Regions from separate parts of the Brevibacillus sp. NL20B1 genome, predicted to be linked through region 3. Evidence: predicted binding sites of a transcription regulator. Region 3 holds the regulator's gene; each other region holds the start of a gene.
The links. The regulator LexA, encoded in region 3, represses DNA repair genes until DNA is damaged. The targets are predictions, from matches to a motif close to CGAACATATGTTCG.

Region 1: the regulator LexA is predicted to act here: its motif matches at 1,304-1,317, upstream of KDN35_RS06810 (DNA polymerase IV).
Region 2: the regulator LexA is predicted to act here: its motif matches at 2,210-2,223, upstream of recA (recombinase RecA).

Annotation. Positions count from the first base shown of each region.
Region 1 covers NZ_JAGTPT010000007.1:81,416-84,661, forward strand. Annotated here, with positions in the region: gene KDN35_RS06805 (YqeG family HAD IIIA-type phosphatase) at 1-77, opposite strand, end outside; gene KDN35_RS06810 (DNA polymerase IV) at 209-1,291, opposite strand; gene KDN35_RS06815 (gamma-glutamyl-gamma-aminobutyrate hydrolase family protein) at 1,516-2,250, opposite strand; gene KDN35_RS06820 (peptide ABC transporter substrate-binding protein) at 2,277-3,246, opposite strand, start outside.
Region 2 covers NZ_JAGTPT010000008.1:1,526-4,771, forward strand. Annotated here, with positions in the region: gene rny (ribonuclease Y) at 1-34, opposite strand, end outside; gene KDN35_RS07150 (regulatory protein RecX) at 323-964, opposite strand; gene recA (recombinase RecA) at 1,068-2,126, opposite strand; gene KDN35_RS07160 (DEAD/DEAH box helicase) at 2,291-3,246, opposite strand, start outside.
Region 3 covers NZ_JAGTPT010000009.1:108,246-111,491, reverse strand. Annotated here, with positions in the region: gene KDN35_RS08460 (hypothetical protein) at 209-433, opposite strand; gene KDN35_RS08455 (DUF456 domain-containing protein) at 795-1,283, shown strand; gene lexA (transcriptional repressor LexA) at 1,407-2,030, opposite strand; gene yneA (cell division suppressor protein YneA) at 2,250-2,525, shown strand; gene KDN35_RS08440 (DUF896 domain-containing protein) at 2,631-2,828, shown strand; gene crcB (fluoride efflux transporter CrcB) at 2,919-3,246, shown strand, end outside.

The sequences.
Region 1 (3,246 bases), on a different contig from region 3:
CTTTTTCGCAGTTGATCTATATCAATATGATGGATAGATTCCACAAATTGATCCGGCATCAGCTTCTCCAGAAACACGGGGCACCTCCAACACGGCCTGAAAAGAACCGCGATTTCGGCACTTACTATACCACACTCCGCCACCGGCTTGCAAAAGTTTCAATCCGCATTCAACCGCATTCAAATACAATCCGCGAGGCAGCACGGCATCACTGCCCGAGACGATGTCCCGTGTCCGCTTCATGAAAACCCTCCCACGAAAACAGCGTCAACTGCTCGTACCGCTGTTCCGTCGGCGGCGCAAAGTTGGAGAAACCAACACCGACGAGGCGCACCCCCGGGGAGTAGTCAAACGCGTCCAACAGCTCTTCCAGCAGGTCAGCCCAGTTTTCGCCGGGGGCGGCCTTGCGCTGTTTGGTCCTGAGGGTGAAGTCGGCGTATTTGATTTTCAGCGTCAGCGTTTGCGGGATGACACCCTCCTGCCTCACATCCTGCTCCGCCTCCTCCAGCAGGGCGGCAGCGATGGGGCTGACCGCCTCACGGTCGTATAGGTCAAACGGCAGCGTCGTCTCGCGGCTGAGCGATTTGGGAGCCCGCTCCGTCACGATTTCCCGGTCGTCCACGCCCCGGGCCCGATGGTAGAGCGCTCGTCCGAACTTGCCGAACAACTGCACCACTTCGTCCAGGGAAAGCTGCCAAAAGTCTTCCACGGTGTGAATGCCCTTTCGCGCCAGCAATTCCTGCGATTTTTTGCCCACGCCGTGCAGCGTTCCGACAGGCAGCGGCCGCAGCACCTCCAGCGCCTGTTCCGGTCGGATGACGACGAAGGCGTCCGGCTTTTTCAAATCGCTGGCGATCTTGGCGAGGGACATGTTGTAGGAGAGGCCGATGCTGCAGGTCAGGCCGGTCTCACGCTTTATCCGCCGCTTGATCTCCCGGGCGACGGGAACGGCGTTGTCGTATCCGGAGACATCCAGGTACGCCTCATCCAGTCCCACGGTTTGATAGCGATCCGTATAGGCGGCAAACACCTCGCGGATCTCCGCCGATTTTTCCGCGTAGCGCTCGTAGCGAACCGGCAGAAACACGCCGTGCGGACATTTTTTGCGGGCCAACGCCATCGGCATCGCGGACCGCACCCCGTATTTTCGCGCTTCATAGCTGCAGGTGGATACCACGCCGCGGTTTCCCGTGCCGCCGACGATCACCGGCCGGCCGCGCAGTTCCGGGTGATCCAACTGTTCAACACTGGCAAAAAACGCGTCAATATCCAGATGCAGGATCTTCTTCACAGGAGATACCACCAAACATACATTCTCATATGGCTATTATCGTTCTTTTTTTAAACGGATGCAAGATACAGCCGCCTGCTGCGTACGGTCGCCGCCTGCATCGTGTCAGCCGCCTGGTAACGTCCTCATGGTGACAAAAAACCGCCCTTCCCGAGCGAAGGGCGGCCTGTGCTGTTTTTTCTTTTGTATGACTGTCTTCCTTATTGCATGCTGTGGCCGACGCCTTACCGGGCCAGCGCCTTTACCTGACGCGCCTTGTTGACGAACGCTTCCGCCAGCTTCAGCATCGTGTCGTCGTGCGCCCACATGCGCTCCGGATGCCACTGCACGCCCACGTGCAGCCCGTCGAGGCTTTCGATCGCCTCAATCACCCCGTCTGCAGCCACCCCTGTTACCTTGAAGCCAGGGGCCACGTCTTTTACCGCCTGATGATGCGACGTATTGACGAGGATTTCCGTCTTGCCCAATGCCTCCGCCACAAACCCCGGCTGTAGCGTGACCTTGTGCGCCCCGTATTGTCGCGAACCTTTTTGCTCGTGTTGAAAGGCACCTGGCACCTGGCTTGGGATGTCCTGGATCAGCGTGCCGCCGCAGGCTATATTCAGGATTTGCATGCCGCGGCAGATGCCGAGAATCGGTTTCTTCAGCTCCAGAGCCAGCCGAATCACCGCCAGTTCCGCCAGGTCCCGTTCGTGCTCCACGTCCCCCAGCCCCTGCAGCGGCTCTTCTCCGTACAGATGGGGGGCGGGATCGTCTCCGCCGGTGAGAATCAGGCCGTCCAGCGATTCCACCATCGCGCGGAACGGCGCATCCGGGATGGACATCAGCGGCAGGATGAACGGAATCCCGCCGGTGCGGGCCACCCCGTCCACATAGCTGGTACCCACGTAGTAGAACTGGTCGAGATTGTTGTTGGGAAAGTACATTTTGGTACACGCTACACCAATGATCGGACGCACATGCGGTCACTCCTTGTAATCTGTAATTACTTTTCGTTGGATGCGTATTTGAAGTCGATGAAACCGAGCGGATCCACCACGACGTCTTTTACCGTGTCCTGCTTCACCCACGCGTAGGTGAAGTAGTAAATCGGCATCGCCGGCATTTCGTCCATGACGATGGCGTCCGCCTTTTTGAGGATTTCGTTGCGCTTTGTCGGGTCTGCTTCTTTTGCCGACTGTTCCAGCAGGGCGAGGAATTCCTTGTTCTCCCACTTGGACGTGTTCAGCCCGCCCTTGAAGACCTCGAAGAAGTTGATCGGATCGTTGAAGTCGCCGATCCAGCTTGCCCTGCCGATTTGGAAGTTGCCCAACTTCATCTGCTCGCGGTGAACCTTGTTTTCCTTGTTGACCAGTTTGACTTCGATGCCGAACGCCTTTCTCCACTGGTCTTGGATAACGGTTGCGATGCGCTGGTTCACTTCCGTCGTGTTGTAGGACAACGTGATCTCCGGCAGTTTGGAGATGCCCAGCTCCTTCATGCCTTCTGCCAGCAGCTTTTTCGCGGTCTCCACGTCGCCGTCCTTGAAATAGCCGTCCGGATTGAAGGCCATCGTCGGCGGCAGGATGCCGAGCGCCGGCGTGCTCTTGTACGGCACGACATTCTCGGCGATATCCTTGCGGTTCACCGCGTATGCGAAAGCTTGGCGAATTTTCTTGTTGGAGAACGGAGGCTGTGACGTATTAAACACGTACCAGTACGTACCGGCGGTCGCCTGGGTTTGCATCTTGCCCGAGTCCTTCAGCGCATTGAGCGCATCAAGCGGCAAGTCGCCCAGCGGCGAACCCGCCCAGTCCAGTTCCCCTCTTTCGAACATGGACAGCTCGGTATTGGCGTCTTCGATCATGTTGATCGTCAGTTTGGACAGCTTGACTGCATCCTTGTCCCAGTAGGACTCGTTTTTCTCCAGTTCGATGACCGACTTGTGTTCCCACTTCTTCAGTACAAACGGACCG
Region 2 (3,246 bases), on a different contig from region 3:
CGGCGAATAGCACGATCAGTACAATCGGATCCATAATGGCCATAGGCTCTTTTGTTTCACCTCCTTGTGGTAAGACATCTCCCCGCTTTCCACACATTCGTTTTCATGGCGTGTCGCTGTTGTTTCGCTCTGGTATTAGTTAAAAAACAAGACCGATTTTACTCGGTCCGCTGAATCCGCACTGGTATGTACGGGTGTTCAGTTGTGACACTGGCAACGAGCGATCAAATCAGCGAAATAGTATGATGCACCAAGTAAATACACATCTATTTTATTATTTGTGAACAAGAAATGTCAAGAACTGCAAGTGTGCCGCTCCTGCCTACGACTCCACGTCCTCGCGCAATTCGCGGCGAATCCTCTGCACGATTGAGCCGGCGAACCCCTTGCGCGCCAGCATGGCCAGCAGCTTTCGCTCTTCGTCCGGTTCCGGCGGCCCTTGCCGGTGCCGCCGCTTTTTTTCCACCAGCCTGCGGGCCGCTTCCAGCTCATCCTCGTAGGAAACGGCGCGCACGGCCGCCTCCGCCGTGTCGCTGTCAATCCCCCGCTGCTGCAGTTCCATCCGCATCATGTACGAGCTGCGCGGCTTGAGCCGCATCCGCTCGTCGACCCACTGCCGGGCAAACCGCTCATCGTCCAGATAGCCCTGCTCTTCCATGCGGCGGCAGATTTCATCCGCCACGTCCCCTTCATACCCTTTTTCCCGGAGATAGGAAGCGACTTGTTTTTTCGTCCGCGGGCGGATGCCCAGATAGCGGAGTGCCAACAGGTAGGCCTTGTGCTTTTCTTCCGCCTCAAGCACTTCCCGGCAAAACGCCTCGTCCAGCTCTGTTCCCTTTAACAGCTGATACTTGACGAGGATGTCTTCATGAACGGAAAAGACAATGTCATCGCCGATCTGAATGTGATAGCGATGCTGGTTTTTCGCGTCGCGGTGAACGGCGGTAATCCGGCCGCTTTTCATCGCGCCTCTCCCCCTTTACGGCAAACACCGCCCGGCTCGCAGCTCCTCACACCGGGCGGTTTGAACATGAAACAGCCTGTCAGGCCGACAGGCTGTCATGCGATTAGTCGAAATCAAATACCGGTTCCTCATCCTGCTCCGGATCGTTGATCGGCTCCATGCTCGGGATGGAGCTGGGATTGAGGCTGTAATACTCACGTACTTTGGCTTCGATTTGCGCCGCCACTTCCGGATTTTCCTTGAGGAAGAGCTTGGCGTTCTCCCGTCCTTGACCCAGACGCTCATCGTTGAAGGAGTACCATGCTCCGCTCTTTTGAACCACATCAATCTCCGCGCCGATGTCGAGAATGCTGCCCTCTTTGGAGATGCCTTCACCGTACATGATGTCCACTTCGGCAGTTTTGAACGGCGGCGCCACCTTGTTTTTCACGACCTTGATCTTGGTCTTGCTGCCGACCACGTCGTTGCCCACCTTGATCGCTTCCGCCTTGCGCACGTCCAAGCGAATGCTCGCGTAGAACTTGAGCGCGCGCCCACCCGGAGTCGTCTCCGGATTGCCGAACATGACGCCCACTTTCTCCCGGAGCTGGTTGATGAAGATGGCGATGGTTTTCGATTTGTTGATGGCACCGGACAGCTTGCGCAGCGCCTGCGACATGAGGCGGGCCTGCAGCCCCACGTGGGAGTCTCCCATTTCGCCTTCAATCTCTGCTTTTGGCACGAGCGCGGCAACCGAGTCTACGACGATGATGTCAACGGCACCGGAACGCACCAGCGCCTCGGCGATTTCCAGCGCCTGCTCCCCTGTGTCAGGCTGGGAGAGCAGCAGTTCGTCAATGTTTACTCCCAATTTTGCCGCGTAGACCGGGTCCAGTGCGTGCTCTGCGTCGATAAACGCAGCTTGTCCGCCCTGGCGCTGCACTTCGGCGATGGCGTGAAGGGCAACCGTCGTTTTACCGGAGGATTCCGGTCCGTAAATTTCGATGATCCGTCCACGCGGGAATCCGCCCACACCCAGGGCGATGTCGAGGGCAAGCGCACCGCTGGAGACCGTGGAAACCTGAACGTTGGCCATGTCCCCCAGCTTCATGATGGACCCTTTCCCGAACTGTTTTTCTATTTGACGCAATGCGTTTTCCAAAGCAGCGCGACGATCTGACAAATGGTACACTCCCTTTCAACTCGTAACTGATTTGCTTGTCTTCATCATACATCGAGACAGAAGCGTTTGCCAAGTATTTTTTGCGAACAAATATTCGCATTGCAAAAAGAGGCCGTCCGTCCCGAAAACGGAACGTGACGGCCTGTGTCTGCGTGCTGTCGGTATCAGGAACGCTTGGCGCGCGGTTTTGCCGGCTCCAGATTGATCCGTCTGCCGTTGATGCGCGTTTGACGCAGCGATTCGTAGACGAACGGGGCTACGTCTTCGGGAACTTCCACGAAGGTGAAGTTCTCGAAGATGTCGATGCGGCCAACCGCCTTTCCGGGGATTCCGACGGACTCGGAAATCTCCCGCACCAAATCCTGCGGGCGTACGTTGACATTGCGGCCCACGTTGAGGAAGAAACGCACCATTCCCTTGGCGGCACCCGTCTCCCCGAAGTTGTAGGCGTCGGTATCGTCCGTCTCGCCGATCTCGGTATGGAACGCGAGGTGCAGCGCTGCAGCGGCGATTTTTTCAGCCGGGTACTGAGCGATGAGCGAGTTGGCCACCTTCAGGTACATGTCGGCCACTCCATCGCTCTCCAGCAGGTTGACCAGTTGTTCCCGCAGCTGTTCCTGCTTGCGTTCCGCCACTTCCTCCAGGGACGGCACGTTGCGGCAGATCAGTTGGGCTTTGGTCTGTTTCTGGATGAACATCATCTGGCGCATCTCGCGCGGCGTCACCAGCGTCATGGCAATGCCTTTGCGGCCGGCGCGGCCCGTACGGCCGATCCGGTGCACGTAGCTTTCCGAATCCTGCGGAATGTCGTAGTTGATGACGTGGGAGACGTTGCCGACGTCAATGCCGCGCGCCGCCACGTCGGTCGCGATCAACAGTTCGATGGAACCCTCGCGGAACGCATTCATCACCTTGTCGCGCTGAGCCTGGGACAGGTCGCCGTGCAGACCGTCGGCCAGGTAGCCGCGCGCCTGCAGCACTTCGGTCAGCTCGTCCACGCCCCGCTTAGTGCGGCAGAAGATGATTCCCAGCTCGACGTCTTCGCTGTCCAGAATGCGGCAGAGGCTTTCCACCTTGTTCCGTTCAAATACCTTGTAGTACACCTGCTCGATCAGTGGAG
Region 3 (3,246 bases):
GTGTCCCCTGTTGATTCCCGCGTCTTCGTTTTTCAGCTGAGCAGGTCGTCAAAGGAGCTCGCTTGGCCCATCCCGCCATGCGATGAACATTGTCTTCCGCTTCGGTTGATGAATAGGCAGGCCTTTCGGCCTGGAGATCATTTTTTGTGGACGCTAACTCAATGAACCGTTTGTCTTCAGTCTGAGCAGCCCCATGGCAGGGGCTGCGTTATGATTGTTCGTTTTCCAAACGTTTCTTTTTCACCCATTCATTCCAGTATTCAACTTCCTCAGCGCCTTCACCTAAAACTTCAATTTCGCCTATACAATATTCACAGATGTAATAGATTTCTCCATCGCGGAGAATGGAGCACTTCTTTGGTCTCAAATGCTCGATTTCGCACCAAAAAGAAAGTTTCTTGCAATGTTCGCATCTTATATCATCGTCTTCCATATTACTTTTGTACCTCCTAAGTATTAATCGACCGTACACTTACAGACGTATTCCAAAGAATACATTAACCATAATGATAAAATATGTCAATTATTATGATTTATGGAAAAAGAAAAATCTGTTTATTTTTACTGATACGTGCATACTGACCAAGATGAGTCATGTGAAAAACGAATCCAGGCAGTGATAAACCAGTAATCCGCTTGCTTTCCAGCACGGATGTGAATATGAAATGGAACCGCATGGGGCCGTGTAATTTTGCAGCCTGGCTGGCTTCTGCAAAAATGTGGACGAGAATATATAGAAGGATGCAACGATTGGCGAGGTAATCCGTATATCCTAAGAGAAAGGAGTGTGCCCGATGGAAATACTGCTGTGGATTGTCATCGTGGCGTTGTTTGTCGCAAGCATCGCCGGTATTTTTCTTCCGGTTTTGCCGGATACGATTTTGCTTTGGGCCGGGTTTTTGCTGTACCACTTTGTCCTCGCCGAACCGGGGGCCGGGCTGCCGGCGTCGTTCTGGTGGGGGATGGTGGTGCTGAGTGTGCTGCTGTACGGCGCCGATTTGCTGACCAACATGTACTTCGTGAAGCGGTACGGCGGTTCCAAGTGGTCGTCGATTGCAGCGGCGGTCGGTATCTTTCTCGGGATTTTCCTGTTCCCGCCGTTCGGGATGCTGATCCTGCCGTTTTTGTTTGTGGTGTTGGTAGAGCTGTTCGTATCCAACCAGCCGTTTGAACGGGCGATTAAGGCGGGGGTGGGATCGCTCGTCGGATTTCTCGGCAGCGCAGTCGTCAAGGTCGTCCTGCAAATCGTGATGATCATCTGGTTTTTCATCGCCGCCCTGTAGATCATGCTCCAAGGGGGCGAGATGCAATTCCTGCACCGGATCGTGCCGGTCTGACAGCGCCATAGAAAAAACGAGCCCGTATCTTTCGACGATGGTCGGGAAAGATACGGGCTATTCGTTTTCCTAGTGAATCAACCGGTACACTCCGATGACTTTTCCCAGAATGGTGACCGAGTCCAGGATGATCGGCTCCATCGTGGAATTCTCCGGCTGCAGGCGGAAGTGGTTTTTCTCCTTGAAGAACCGCTTGACGGTGGCTTCGTCCTCATCGGTCATCGCCACGACAATGTCGCCGTTGTTGGCCACGTTTTGCTGGCGCACGATGACGTAGTCGCCGTCGAGGATGCCTGCCTCGATCATACTGTCACCCGACACGCGAAGCATGTACACCTTGTCCGAGGTGACAATGTGTTCCGGCAGGGGGAAGTAATCCTCCACGTGTTCCACGGCCGTAATGGGCTGCCCGGCCGTTACCTTCCCGATGACGGGCACTCGCACGACGGATACTTCATAGTCATCCTGATAGCGGTCGCCATCGGTCAACAGCTCAATCGCGCGCGGCTTGGTGGGGTCGCGCCGGATCAATCCTTTCTTTTCCAGACGGGCCAGGTGACCGTGGACGGTGGAGCTGGAGGCCAACCCGACGGCCTCGCCAATTTCACGAACGGACGGCGGATATCCCTTGTCGCGGACTTCCTTGCGAATGAAATCGATAATGGCTTGTTGTCTGCTGGATAGCTTGGACATGGACCACACCCCTGTTTTCTCGAACATGTTTTCTATATTGTACCATGGGATCTTGCGTTCGACAAACGTTAGTTCGATTTCGCTTGACACAAAACACATGTTCGCATTATGATGAAAACAAGAATATAGAACGTATGTTTGCAGGGGGATGGTATCATGCATGCTGTATCCGCACACAACCGTTTCACCAAAAAACAGGAGCGCCATAGCCGCACTGGTGTGAGACGCGGTGGGGCATTGATCTTTTTCGTGGTATTCTCTCTCTTTTTTTACTTCCTGACAGAACTTGTGTTCGCATCGGAGTCGTCGTCGATCGTGCCTGTGAAGGTAGTGACCGTTCAGAAGGGTGACAGCTTGTGGAAAATTGCCGTTGAGCACCAGGACGAAGCCGACATGGAGGTGCGCGAACTGGTGTACGCGATCAAAAAGATGAACCGACTGGACAACTCCGACATATACCCCGGACAGCGCTTGGCTGTTCCCGTCGGAGAGTAGACGGCAGCCAAGACAGCGGGGCAGGCCAGTGTATATCCTTTCGCTTGCGTTGTGCCGCCGATGTGTTATAATAGAGCGGCATTACAGAGAGTAGGGGGAGAGGCTGTGGTAACCGACGCGGAAATCAAACGGATCAACGAGTTGGCCAAGAAATCCCGCGAACAAGGCCTGACCGACGATGAAAAACAGGAGCAGCAGGCACTGCGGCGCAAGTACATCGACGCTGTCAAGGCGTCCCTGCGGGCTAACCTGGAATCGATCCGCTATGTGGAAGATCTTGAGGACAACGGTCCCAAACATTAAGATAACGTGTACTGGCACAAAAAGGCATCCACGCGCTTCGCTTGGATGTCTTTTTCTACGACGAAACGGAGCGAACAGGGAGGAATGCGCATGTCGTGGCTTGCTGTGGCAGTGGGGGGCGCTGTCGGATCAATCGTGCGGTATGGATTGGGCCTGGTGCTGAATCAGCCGGGCTGGCCGGCAGGTACGTGGGGAGCCAATGTTGTCGGCTCGTTTTGCATCGGTCTTTTGTACGCCTGGGGAAAGGAGCGGGGGTTTCTCCCGCCGGAGCTGTACCTGCTTTTTACCACCGGGCTGTTGGGCGGCTTTACGACCTTTTCTACCTTTTCTCTGGAGGTCATCACCTTTTTTGGCGACGGGAACATTGGACGCGGATTGGCGTACGTGCTGCTCAGCGTCGGCATTGGGCTGTTGGCCT